2 regions of the Mesorhizobium sp. M5C.F.Ca.ET.164.01.1.1 genome follow, and region 2 is predicted to be linked to the other one. Evidence: predicted binding sites of a transcription regulator. Region 2 holds the regulator's gene; the other holds the start of a gene.
The links. The regulator LexA, encoded in region 2, represses DNA repair genes until DNA is damaged. The targets are predictions, from matches to a motif close to TGTTCNNNNTGTGTTCNG.
Positions count from the first base shown of each region.

Region 1: EN807_RS04950 (metallopeptidase family protein) is a predicted target of LexA. The motif match lies at 3,548-3,565, and genes of this name have one in related genera.

Region 1 covers NZ_SRTG01000001.1:1,041,588-1,048,122, forward strand. The annotation lists gene EN807_RS04935 (error-prone DNA polymerase) at 1-1,085, opposite strand, end outside; gene EN807_RS04940 (DUF6504 family protein) at 1,082-2,563, opposite strand; gene EN807_RS36375 (hypothetical protein) at 2,505-3,524, opposite strand; gene EN807_RS04950 (metallopeptidase family protein) at 3,699-4,121, shown strand; gene EN807_RS04955 (DUF1737 domain-containing protein) at 4,282-4,488, opposite strand; partial or broken gene EN807_RS04960 (CoA ester lyase) at 4,514-5,394, opposite strand; gene EN807_RS04970 (DUF4173 domain-containing protein) at 5,691-6,535, shown strand, end outside.
Region 2 covers NZ_SRTG01000007.1:226,744-233,278, forward strand. The annotation lists gene EN807_RS28095 (ComEC/Rec2 family competence protein) at 1-2,020, shown strand, start outside; gene lexA (transcriptional repressor LexA) at 2,014-2,751, opposite strand; gene glp (gephyrin-like molybdotransferase Glp) at 2,856-4,061, opposite strand; gene moaC (cyclic pyranopterin monophosphate synthase MoaC) at 4,061-4,558, opposite strand; gene trpC (indole-3-glycerol phosphate synthase TrpC) at 4,625-5,476, opposite strand; gene trpD (anthranilate phosphoribosyltransferase) at 5,481-6,491, opposite strand; gene EN807_RS28125 (SurA N-terminal domain-containing protein) at 6,488-6,535, opposite strand, start outside.

The sequences.
Region 1 (6,535 bases), on a different contig from region 2:
CCCACTTCGGTGATGCCGATGCAATAGCAGACCACCGAGTTAGCCGCGGAGCCACGCCCCTGGCAGAGTATGCCCTGGCTGCGGGCGAATTTGACGATATCGTAGACAGTCAGGAAATAGCGCGCATAGTTCAGGCGCTCGATCAAAGCGAGCTCTTCCCGGATCCGCCTAGTCACATCGGCGGGAACGCCTGAGGGGTAGCGTATCGCGGCTCCCTCTCGAGCCAGCCTTTCCAGTTCGGCCTGTGGCCCGAGGCCCGATTCCGTCGGTTCATCGGGATAATTGTATTGGAGGTCACTGAGAGAGAAGCTCAATTCGCCAGCAAAGCGCAGCGTTTCCGCCAGTGCTTGCGGATGCCGCCGGAACAGCCGCGCCATCTCCATTGGCGGCTTCAAATGGCGCTCGGCATTGGCCGCAAGTTCCAGCCCCGCTTCGGCAACAGGTATGTTGAGGCGGATCGCCGTCAGCACATCCTGCAACCGGCGCCGTTCGGACGTATGGTAAAGAACGTCGTTGGTCGCCATCAGCGGAAGGCCTGATGCCTCAGCCATGGCAGCTGCCTGCTCGATACGGTAGCGGTCGTTGCCGCGATAATCCGGGGAAACGGCAAGCCGCAGATTCTTGCCGAAGCGGTCTTTGAGCTGGCTAACCAGCTTGAGATCATCCTCCGCCGGCGTCGACAGATCCGGCAGGATCGCCAGAGACATGAGATCGCCCCATTCAAAAAAGTCGTCGCGATAGAGAAGCGGTGCGCCCTTTTCGCTATCGTCGCGCATATTGGCTTGCGTCAGCATGCGGCACAGATGGCCCCAGCCCTTGCGGTCCTGCGGATAGGCGAGAACGTCGGGCGTGCCATCGCAAAAAACCAGGCGGCAGCCGGGATGATAGGAAAGACCTTCCACCTTGGCCTGCTGCCAAGCGCGCACGACACCGGCCACCGTGTTGCGGTCGGCAAGCCCGATCGACGAAAATCCGAGGAACTTTGCCGCGACCACCAGTTCCTCCGGTTTCGAGGCGCCGCGCAGGAACGAGAAATTCGACTGAATGCCGAATTCGGCATAGGGAACGACCGTCAGCGCGTTCATGCGAAGACCCCATGCATGAACCAGCGCGGCGGGACTTGAGAGGCGCCGTAGAGACCCTGGCGGTAGAGCCAGTAACGGCGGCCGTCGCTATCCTCGATGCGGAAATAATCCCGGGTCGGCGCGTCTTCCGGCCCCGACGTCTCCCGCCACCATTCCGGGGCGATGCGTTCCGGCCCTTCGGCGCGCGCGACCCGGTACAGCGCGCGCCGCCAGCGGAAGTTCATCGGCGGTCCCTCAGGCATTTCGGTGGCCGGCACCTCGATCGGTTCGGGCGAACGGAACAGCCGGATCGGCCGTTCCGGCTGAAAGACAGGCGTGGATGAAGTGTCTTGTATCTTGTCCGGCTTCTTCGGCGGATAGACCCTTTGCGGCGCCTCCGCATAGGGAAGCGTGGCGACGGCGCGCTCCGGCAGATGACTCTCGACGGCAACCGGTTTCAAAACCGCGCTTTCGCCGAGCCGGGCGCGGATGCGGTCGGCGAAAAGGGCGATGTCGGCGCCGTCATCGTGCGTTTCGCCAGCGAGATCCGCCTGCTGCATGTCGAAGGCCGCGGCCGACAGGACCGAGAGGCGCACGAGATCGAAGCCATAGCCGGCATCGATGTCCTGTTCGAGCGCGGCAAGCCTTTCGTGAAACAATTTCTGGATCAGCAACGGCTCGCGCAAGGGCCGCGAGGTGCCGACGGTGATGCGGCTGACGGCGCCGTCGACGCGGAAAAGCAGCAGCGCCAGCCTTCGTGCGCCCTCGCCGCGGCGCTCGAGGTCCACCTTCAGCGTCGTCGCCAGCATTTTCACCAGCCGCTCTATTTCGTCGGTCAGCATGATGGGTTCTGCGAGATGGCGTTCGACCGAAAGCGGCGCGACCGGCAGGCGCGGCGACACCGCCTCGTCGAGGCGGCCGAGCGCCTGGTCGAGGCGCAGAAGCAGCGATGTGCCGAAGCGGCGGGCGAGCGGCGCGCGCGGTGCTGCCATGACGGCGCCCGCCGTGCGCAGGCCGACGCTTTCCAGGCTGGCGCGGATATCAGGCTCGATGCGCAGCGCCGCCAGCGGCAAGGGTGCGAGGAGCGCTTCCTCCTCGCCACCGGGGACGATGCGGTCATTGGCAAACCGCGCTGCCGCCCAAGCAGCACCAGGTGTGGCGGCAAGGCCGGCGCGGACATCGAAACCCTGATGGAAAAAGCGCGACAGAATGTCGTCCAGCATCGCCCGTTCGCCGCCGAAAAGGTGGGTGCAGCCGGTGACGTCGAGAAACAGGCCGTCGGCTGCGTCGATCGCCACCAGCGGAGTGTAGCGGTCGCACCAGTCGGCGAGGCTTTCGAGCAGGCGGCGGTCGGCCTCGGGATCGGCTTCCACTACGTCGATCGATGGGTGCATGGTGCGCGCGTCGGCTATGCCCATGCCGCGCTTCAGATGAAGCGCCTCAGCCCGCTCGTCGAGGGCGGCGATGCGCTGCGCGTTCCCCTGGCGATGGCTGATCACCAGGGGCAGGTGATCCGACGGCCGCGAACGCCAGGACCGCCCCAGACGCTGCCGCAGGATCCTTTCCGCGGCGAGGTGCGGAAACCACAGGGACAGGATTCGCTGCCCGTTCTTCCCCGGCCCTTCTTTCCTCGAAATTGCGTTCATCGGGGTTCCACTCCAGTGTGAATTGTCCCGGCAAGCCCGTGCGGCTCTTGCCGATGCTGACGGTGAAGGCGGGGCGGCCGATCGAGCCGGCGAGCGGCCCGGCGAACGTCTGGCGTGGTGCCGACGGCGCAGCCGACAGGACGAGGCGGACGGATGCCGCCGTCGGTTCGGCCTCGCCGGCCTGGCGCAGCAGGAACACCGGCCGGCCGGCGCTCTGTGCCCGGGCGTGCAGCCGCCGCGTCGCGGTGAGGTCCAGCCGCTGCGGGCTGCCGCGGATTTCGAGGATGACGGCGGCGAGCGCCGTCATCCGGGCGGCTTCCTCGGCGACCCACAGCCCATCGAGGAGCCTTGGCGCCTCGGAAAACAGCAATTGCTCCGGCTCGATGCCGAAAAGGCCATGAAGCCCTCTGGCATAGGGGAAGCCGGCCTCGCGGAAGACCTCCGCGGTGCCGATCCACAGGACCGGCAGTCGCGGCGGCTCCTGTTTGAGGATCAGGCTGACAAGCGACAGGGCGAAACCGGCGACGACCCCGGCATCACGTGTCGCGGCGCCATGGATCTCGCTCAGCGCCGCCTTCGGCAGGCCGCCGCTGAGCGCAGTATCGAGACCCTCGGCGCCGGTGCGCAGAAACGCATCGGGCGGCGCCACGGCGAGGCCGCGGCGGACGATTGTTAGATCCCGGGGCGTGACATCCGCATCAACGGGAGCTGCGCCGGCCGGCGCCTCCAGACGCTCGGGCAGCGTTCCCTCGATCTTCGCGATCTGTCGGCGCAGGGCAAAAACAGTCTCCCGCGCCACGGCGCTTGTCGCCATGACGGTCAGCTTCCACTCACAATTGTTCCTGTTATGTTCTCTAGGATTCCAGAGGGCGCCCGAAGAGTCAAGCGGAGTCATGGGGAATTTATTCCTGCCCGCGTCGGGACGGCAAACCGGCCATTTGCCGAGTCCGGCTCGAAAGCCTATATGCCGGGATCAGAAGGACAAAGCATGGCCCGCATCTACAAGACCCGTACCTGGCACGACGAGCTTTCGCCGTCGATGGAGGAAATGGAGTTCCTGGCCTTAGAGGCTTACGCCCATCTGCCGGAGGAATTTCGCAAGCTGACCGGCGAGATTATCATCCAGATCGCCGAATTTCCGACCGACGAGATCATGGACGATCTGTCGCTGGAAACGCCTTTCGACCTGCTCGGCCTGTTTGAGGGGCGCGGCATCGCCGAGCGCTGGAATCCGCAGACCGGCGAGGGGCCGAACCGCGTCACGCTCTACCGCCGCGCCATCCTCGACTACTGGGCCGAGAACGAGGAGACGCTTGGCGATATCGTCACTCATGTGCTGATCCACGAGATCGGCCACCATTTCGGCCTGTCGGACGACGATATGGAGCGGATCGAAGAGGCAGCGGAGTAGGCTGTGCCGATATTCAGGTGATGCCGGCCTGCGAACGGCAGTTCCCTGCGCTTCCGGTGCTCACGTACCAAAGTACGCTCCGCTCCGGTTCTCGGAAACCACCATTCTCGGCGCGGCCTGACCTGAATCTCAACACACCCTCGTCGGAGCTTTGCAAACTCTACCAATCGCTGAGCTTGGTGCTGGGCCCGTATTCCTGGCCCTCGACATCCTTCACCACGGCCTGGCCGCAGCGCATGCTCTTGGTCTGTTTGTCGTAGGAATAGGTCGGCGAGCCGAACAGGTGCCAGCCCTTGTTCAGCGCCGCTGTCACCTTGTGGCAGAAGCTGGAATCGTCCGGAGCGGACAGAAAGCGGTAGAGTTTCATTTTCATTCCTGTGGTGGGTTGCCAATCATGCCCCGATGGCGGCCGCCTTCGCCAGCAGTTTTTCGGCCTGCGCCAGATGCAGCCGCTCGACCATTTTTCCATTCAGTGCGATGACGCCCTTGCCGGCATTTTCGGCAAGCGCGAAGGCAGCTTTCACCAAGCGCGCCTCGGCCACGGCTTCGGCAGATGGCGCGAAGGCCCGGTTCGCGGCATCGATCTGGGCCGGGTGGATCAGCGACTTGCCGTCAAACCCCATGGCGGCGGCTTCCGTGCATTCGCGCGCAAACGCGTCCAGATCGCGAAAATCATTGAAGACCCCTCGAGTAGGTCGAGGCCACCGGCGCGCGCGGCGAGCACCATCTGCATCAGCCACGGTGTGAGATAGCGCCGGTCGGGCGTGGCGCGAATGCCGGTGTCCTTGACCAGGTCGTTCGTTCCGGCAACGAAACAGACCAGCCGCGAGGCCGGATCCCGGCCAAGCTCGGCAATCGGTCCGATGTTGAGCAGAGCCTTGGGCGTTTCGATCATCGCCCATAGTTTCACCGCGTCGGGTGCGAAATTGTCGTCGAGGACGTCGCCGGCCTCAAGGACGTCGCGCGGCGTGTCGACCTTGGGCAGCAGGATGGCGTCGGGCTCGCAGCGTAACGCGGACAGCAAATCGTCGGCGCCCCATTTGCCGGAGAGCGGGTTGATGCGCACGACCATCTCGCAGCGCCGGCCGGGGCGATTGGCGAAGATGCCGGCCAGTTTTTCGCGCGCAGAAACCTTATCGGCCGGGGCTACCGCATCTTCGAGATCGATGATGACGGCGTCGCAGGCCAGCGGTGAGATCTTGGCCAGCGCCTTGTCGTTCGAGGCAGGGACGTAGAGCACTGAGCGGCGCGGGCGGTAGGTTTCGGTCGTCATGTCCGATCTATGCCGTCTGCGGCCGGTCGAGGCAAGCGGTCTTCGCCTGCACGAAAACTGCATAAAACTCCCGAAAATCTCCTCGGACCCGCCCTGCCGCCTGCATTTCGGCCGGCGAAAAGGCAGTATGCAAGAGCGAGAAAAACCCCGTTGGTCCCTGCCTTACCGGCTCCGCAATGAGGGCTGGTGGCTTGTCGATCCACTCCGGACGCACCGTTCGGCGACCCTACTCCCCTTCATCCGCAAATCTCCGCCCCGGTATGCCGGTCGGATCAAAGCCGCTGAGAAATCCGATCGTGACATCGTTGCTTAAGGCCGCTCCGAGCTATTGCGCGCGATTCGGCGTTGCGGTCCTGCTTGCCGCGCTGGCCGATTTCTTCTTCTACGGGCAGCCCGTCGGCATCACGCTTTTCCTGTTCGGCACTACGCTTGCCGCCGCAGTCACGGCCATCCATCCCTCGGCGCTCCGCGCCCGCGGCCTGTGGCTCGGACTCGCCGCCCTGCTTGTCGGGCTGCTGCCGCTCATTGAAAATGTCAGTGCGCTGTCCGCCGCGATCGGGCCGGCGGCGATGGTCGTCTTCGCGCTTTGGCTGGTCGGCCGGCTGCGGCGTGGGCTTGCCCGCATTGCCGGCCAGGTCGCGCTCTTCCTGCTCGCGGCACCATTCCGGTTCGTCCACGATTTCTTCCGCTGGCGCAAGGCGGCGTGGCGGCTTGGCCAGCGGCCTATCCGCCTTGCGGCGATCGGCGTCTGGATAATGCCGCTGACCCTGGGCGCAGTGTTTCTCGCGCTGTTCGGCGCCGCCAATCCGGTTATTGAATACTGGCTGTCGCTGATCGATCTCCACGCACTGCTCGACCTCATCCAGCTGCCGCGGCTGGCGTTCTGGCTGGTCGTGCTTGCCGGCGTCTGGGTCTTTCTGCGCCCGCGCCTGCCGCGCTTTTTCCGCCGCATTGCACATCTCGAGTTGCCTATCCCCCTCGGGGTGACGACGACAAAATCCGCCAAGGCGATCGAGGACATCGTCTTCGGCAAGGCCGCCATTCTTCGCGCCTTGGTCGTCTTCAACATCCTGTTCGCGGTGCAGACCGCACTCGACGCCACCTATCTGTGGGGCGGCATCGCGCTGCCCGACGGGCTGAC
Region 2 (6,535 bases):
CATGGCAGCGTTGCTGTGCGCACTCGGTGTTCTCGCCGCCAAGGTTGAAACCTGGCGCGCGGGAACGCAGATGCTCGGTTCGGAAATCCAGACCCAGCTCACCGGCCGTGTCGTTAGGCTCGATCAGATGGCGAACGGCCGGATCAGACTGACCATCGACGTGATGTCGACCGCCCGGCCGACACTGCGTTATGCACCGGGACGTGTCAGGGTTTCGGCACGCAAAATTCCCGCTGAGATGACTGCAGGCTCGGTGGCAACTGGTTATGTGAGGCTTTTGCCTCCGACTGGCCCGGTTAGGCCGGACAGTTATGACTTCTCCTTTGACAGCTATTTCGCCGGTATCGGTGCCAGTGGCTTTTTCCTCGGCAATCCGAAGATCGTCGTTTCCGAGGATGCGCCGTTCGCCGCGCGCCTTTCTTCTTCGATCGAAAAGGCGCGCGAAAACATTGCCGACCATATCAGGGACAGCATTGGTGGCGCCGAGGGGGAGATTGCCGCCGCACTGATGGTCGGCGTGCGTGCCGGCATTCCCGAAGAGATAAACGAATCGATGCGGCGCACCGGCATCTACCACATCATCTCGATTTCCGGCCTGCACATGGCGCTTGTCGCCGGCACGATCATGGGATTGCTGCGCGGCGTCTTTGCGCTGTTTCCCGATTTTTCGTCACGCCGGCCGGTCAAAAAATATGCGGCTGCTGCCGCACTCCTTTCCATCGCTGCCTATCTCATTTTTTCCGGTATCGTGGTCGCGGCTGAACGCAGCTTCATCATGCTGGCGGTAATGCTTGTCGCCGTGCTGTTCGACCGAGCGGCACTTACCATGCGCAATCTGACGATTTCTGCCATCGCCGTCATCGTCGTTTCGCCGCACGAGGTGGTCGGCCCAAGCTTCCAGATGTCCTTCGCCGCGACTGCTGCTCTCGTGGGCGCCTATGCCGGCTGGTCCGACTATCGTACCGACAGGGCCACGGCGCCGCCACAGCGACGGTCGCCGGTCGCTTTCGTCACGCGAAAACTCGCCGCTGGGACAGGTACCATCGCAATGACCTCCATCATTGCCGGCAGCGCCACCGCGCTCTTCGCCATCTGGCACTTCCAGCGCGTATCGCCGCTTAGCCTGTTCGCCAATCTGGCGGTCATGCCAATCGTCACGGTCGTCATGTTCCTGGCCGTCCTCAGCGCTCTGGCAATGCCTTTCGGCTTCGACGGACCTTTCCTCTACATGATGGGCAAGGGACTGACGGCCATGATCGCAATATCGGGATGGATTTCCGAGCGGTCGCCGGTCGATGCAGTCGGGCTGATCTCGTTGCAGTCGGTTCTGCTGGTGACGGTCGCCCTGGTCATCGCCACGATGGCGACGACATGGTTGCGGCTTGCGGCACTTCCCTTTGCGCTCGCCGGCCTGCTGACGATTTCCGACACGCGCACCCCCGATGTGCTGATTTCGGAAGATGCGCATCTGGTGGCGCTGCCGATCGGCGGCGGCGAACTTGCCGTCAACCGGGTTCGTTCGAACGAATTCACCACCGACAACTGGAAACATGCGCTGGTTTCAGCGACCATTGTCGAGCCAGAGACATTCGAAAAAGGAGACGTGCGGTTCGACATCGCCGACCCGGCCGACCTGCCGCCGGGAGCGCCCTTCTACTGCACTGCCGGCCTGTGCCTCGCCCGGCACCCGTCCGGCGCGATCATCGCACTCGCCGACGACCGCAAAACCGCACGGCCAGCCTGTGCGTTTGCGGATTTGATCGTCATCGACGATGCCACAGCCTATTATGATCCCTGCCGCAATCCGCTGGTTCTCGTCGTTACCAAACGGCAGCTCGCTCGCATGGGCAGTGCCGCTGTCTTCTTCGATCCGCTATCAGCGACGACGCGCGCAGAAATCCGTTTTGCCGTCAGACAGCCATATAGGCCTTGGCACGAGCAGCGGAGATTTTCGCGCGAGGCGAGGGGCTTGCCGCCATACCGCAGGGCCGAGAAACCCAACAAGCCTGCCGCTCAGTAACGCCGGATCAGTCCGACGAGCTTGCCTTGCACCTTGACCCGGTCCGGCCCGAAGATGCGCGTCTCATAGGCCGGATTGGCGGCTTCCAGTGCGATCGAGGCGCCCTTGCGGCGGAACCGCTTCAGCGTCGCTTCCTCCTCGTCGACCAAGGCGACGATGATCTCGCCAGGCTGGGCGGTGTCGGCGTTGCGGATGATGACCGTGTCGCCGTCGAAAATGCCGGCCTCGATCATCGAATCACCCTTGACCTCCAGTGCGTAGTGCGTGCCGCCGGTGATCATGTCCGGTGGTACCGAGATCGAATGCGTCTGGTGCTGGATGGCGTCGATCGGCACACCGGCAGCGATGCGGCCCATCACCGGTATGGAGATGGTGGCAACGACGTCGTCGTCATTGCCGGCCGCGGGCAGGCGCGAAGGCGCCGGTTTGATCTGTCGTCCGAGGCTGCCCTGCCCAAGGCTGCCCTGAATGACGCTTGGCGAGAATTTGCGCGCCGCATTGAGGCCGGGCGCGATCGAATCAGGCAGGCGCAGCACCTCCAGCGCGCGGGCCCGGTTAGGCAGGCGGCGAATGAAACCGCGCTCCTCCAGCGCCGTGATCAGCCGATGGATCCCCGACTTGGAGGCGAGGTCGAGCGCTTCCTTCATCTCGTCGAACGAGGGCGGAATGCCGCTTTCCTTCAGCCGCTCGTGGATGAACATCAGCAGTTCATGTTGTTTGCGTGTCAGCATCGCAACCCCCAACAGAATCAGAAAAACAAACCCAGAACAAACACTATCTGTTCCAGTTGTGTTCCGCAACCGTTTAAAGTTTAATGAATGTGTTGACGTTTTGTTCAGCGTAGCATCAGCACGCTGCACGCGGCTCCCGTCGCGGCTGGGGGAGCGAATGGCTCGCGCACGATCAGCCCGTTGGCGTCGGCCAGCATTTTGAGCATCGAGGAATCCTGGATGCCGAACGGGGTTGCCAGTGGCGTGCCGGCTTCTTCCTTCACCACCGCGCGTACATAGTCCTGCCTGAGATCGTTGGCCGACATGGCGGCGCCGAGCCGCGCCTGACGCATGTCCTGCCGGAAGGCGCGGCCGCCGAGCCGCGCAAGCAGCGGCTTCAGAAAGAGCTGCGTGCAGACCAGGCTCGCCACCGGATTGCCAGGCAGGCCGATGCAGCGGATGTCGCCCATCCGCCCGAACATCAGCGGCTTGCCGGGCCGCATGGCGATTTTCCAGAAATCGAGCGTCATGCCTTCACCGGTCAGCACGTCATGGACCAGGTCATGGTCGCCGACCGAGGCGCCGCCCAGCGTGACGATGACGTCGGCGCCTGCGTCGACCGCTTGTTTCACCAGCGTGGCGATCGCCTCCTTGCGGTCGGGGGCGATGCCGAGATCGAGCGCGCTGGCGCCGACCGAGCGGGCCGCGGCGGCGACGCCATAGGCATTGGACGAGATGATCTGGTCGGGGCCAAGGTTGCTGCCCGGCGGCAGCAATTCGTCGCCGGTGGCGATGATGGCGACCAGCGGCCGTTTCACCACGCTGACCTGCGGGTGGTTGGCCGACGCCGCCAGCGACAATGCCGCCGGATCAAGCGGGCGGCCTTTCTCCAGCAGAACGTCGCCCTTCGAGAAATCGAGCCCGAGGCGGCGGATGTTGCGGCCTTCGACCGTCGACGCGGTCACTTCGACGCTGCCGCCGCCGAGATCCCTGGCATTCTCCTGGATGACGATGGTGTCGGCGCCTGCAGGAAGCGGCGCGCCGGTGAAGATGCGCACGGCCTGCGCCGGGCCGACTGTTCCGGCAAAGCCGCGTCCGGCTGGCGCCATGCCGATCACCGAAAGTCTTGCGGGCACGAACGCGACGTCCTCGGCCCGCACGGCGTAGCCGTCCATGGCGGACGCGTCGAACGGCGGCTGGGTGCGGAGCGCCAGAAGCGGCTCCGCCAGCACGCGGTCGGCGGCGTCCATAAGGGCGACGCATTCAGCTTGCAAGGGCGCAGCATCCTCAAGCAGGCGCTCGAGCGCCTCGGCGACCGGAAGCAGTGCCATTATTGGCCTGCCCCCTTGGCGTCCGCCTTGTAGTCGCCGGATTTGCCGCCGGTCTTTTCCACCAGCCTAATGCCCGAGATCACCATGGCGCGGTCGACCGCCTTGGCCATGTCATAGATGGTCAGGCAGGCGACCGAGACGGCGGTCAGCGCTTCCATCTCGACGCCGGTCTTACCTGTGACGCGGGCTAGCGCCGTGACCTTCAGGCCTGGCAGCGTCGCGTCCGGTTCGATGTCAACGGATACCTTGGTCAACAGCAGCGGATGGCAGAGCGGGATCAGCTCATGCGTCCTCTTGGCCGCCATGATGCCGGCGATGCGCGCCGTGCCCAGCACGTCGCCCTTCTTGGCATCGCCGTCGAGAATCATTTTCAGCGTCTCCGGCAGCATCGAGACAAGACCCTGGGCGATCGCCGTGCGCGTCGTCTCAGCCTTGTCGCCGACATCGACCATGTTGGCTTCACCCTGTGCGGCAAGATGGGTGAGGGCGGCCGTCATCGTCAGTCAGCCTTAGAGCGACGTGCGTCCGTTTGGACGCACAAAGTACGCTCTAACCCTCTAAATCTACGCATCGTGCTCTCCAAAAATCGAATCCGATCTTCGGGCCGATGCATGAGCCGGCGCCTTGCCCGTCAAAAGCAGGTGGGTCGCAGTGGCCACGTCCTGTTGCCGCATCAGGCTTTCGCCGACGAGGAAGGTAACAATGCCGCTTTTTTCCAGCCTGCGGCAGTCTTCGTGCGAGAAAATACCGCTCTCGCTGACCAGCAGGCGGTCTGCCGGCACCATCTTCGCGAGCCGCTCCGAGGTCTCGATGCTGGTTTCGAACGTCCGGAGATTGCGGTTGTTGATGCCGATCAGCCGCGATGACAGTTTCAGCGCGCGTTCCGTCTCGGCCTCGTCATGCACTTCGACCAGCGCGTCCATGCCGAGTTCGAACGCCGTCGTTTCGAGTTCGCTGGCCACGGCGTCATCGACGCTCGCCATGATGATCAGGATGGCATCAGCGCCCCACGCGCGGGCTTCGAACACCTGATAAGGCTCGAACAGAAAATCCTTGCGCAAGGCGGGCAATGTCACGGCGTTGCGCGCATCGGTGAGGAATTCAGGCGCACCCTGGAAAGACGGCGCGTCGGTCAGCACCGAAAGGCAGGCGGCGCCACCTTTTGCATAGGCCCTGGCCAGTGCCGGCGGATCGAAATCGGCGCGGATAAGGCCCTTGGACGGGCTCGCCTTCTTGATCTCGGCGATCAGCGCGAAGCTGCCGGATTTGCGCTTGGCTTCAAGAGCCGAGAGAAAGCCGCGCGCTGCATCGGTGTCCTTCGCCCGCGCCTTGATCTCGGCAAGCGGCACGCGCGCCTTCGCCGCGGCGATCTCGTCGCGCTTGTAGGCTTCGATCTTGCGCAGGATATCAGACACGGCTCTATCCGTTCGAAATCTCGACCAGCCGGTCGAGCACTTTCAGCGACCGGCCGCTGTCGATGGCTTGCGCTGCCGTCGCCATGCCGTCGGCAAGCGTCGTCGCCTTGCCCGCCACCACCAGTCCGGCGCCGGCGTTCATCAGCACCGTATCACGAAAGGCGCCGGCAGCGCCGTCCAGCATATCGCGCAGCGCCTGGGCGTTGTAGGCGGCGTCGCCGCCGCGCAACTCGTCCTTGGTGTGCCGCTTCAGCCCGACCGCTTCCGGGGTCAGTGTAAAGCTGCGGATCTCGCCGCCGACCAGTTCGGCCACTTGGGTCTCACCGGTGGTGGTGATCTCGTCATAGCCGTCGCCATGGGCGACCCAGGCGTGGTCGGCGCCCAGTGCCTTCAGCGTCTCGGCCACCGGCATGATCCATTCCGGCAAGAAGACGCCGACCATCTGCCGGCTCACACTGGCCGGATTGGAGAGCGGGCCAAGCAGGTTGAAGATGGTGCGGGTGCCGAGCTCGACGCGGATCGGGCCGACATGCTTCATCGCCGGATGATGCGCCGGCGCGAACATGAAGCCGACGCCTGTGTCGTGGATACAGCGGCCGATCGTTTCCGGCGGGATATCGATCTTGACGCCGAGCGCGGTCAGCACGTCGGCGGCGCCGGTCTGCGATGATAGTCCGCGATTGCCGTGCTTGGCCACCGGCACGCCGCAGGCGGCGATGACGAAGGCGGACGCGGTCGAGATGTTGACGCTGTGCGAATTGTCGCCGCCGGTGCCGACGATGTCGATGGCGCCAGCGGGCGCGTCGACGCGCAGCATCTTGGCGCGCATGGTGGCTACGGCGCCGGAAATCTCGCTCACCGTCTCGCCGCGCACGCGCAGCGCCATCAGGAAGCCGCCGATCTGGCCGGGCGTAGCGTCGCCCGACATGATGATGTCGAAGGCCTCGCGCGCCTCCTCAAAGGAAAGGGAGTTGCCGGTGGCGACCTTAGCGATATGGGTCTTGAGCGCGCTCATCTGGTCAGGGCTTGGGCAACGGCGGTCTGGTCGATGCGAACGTC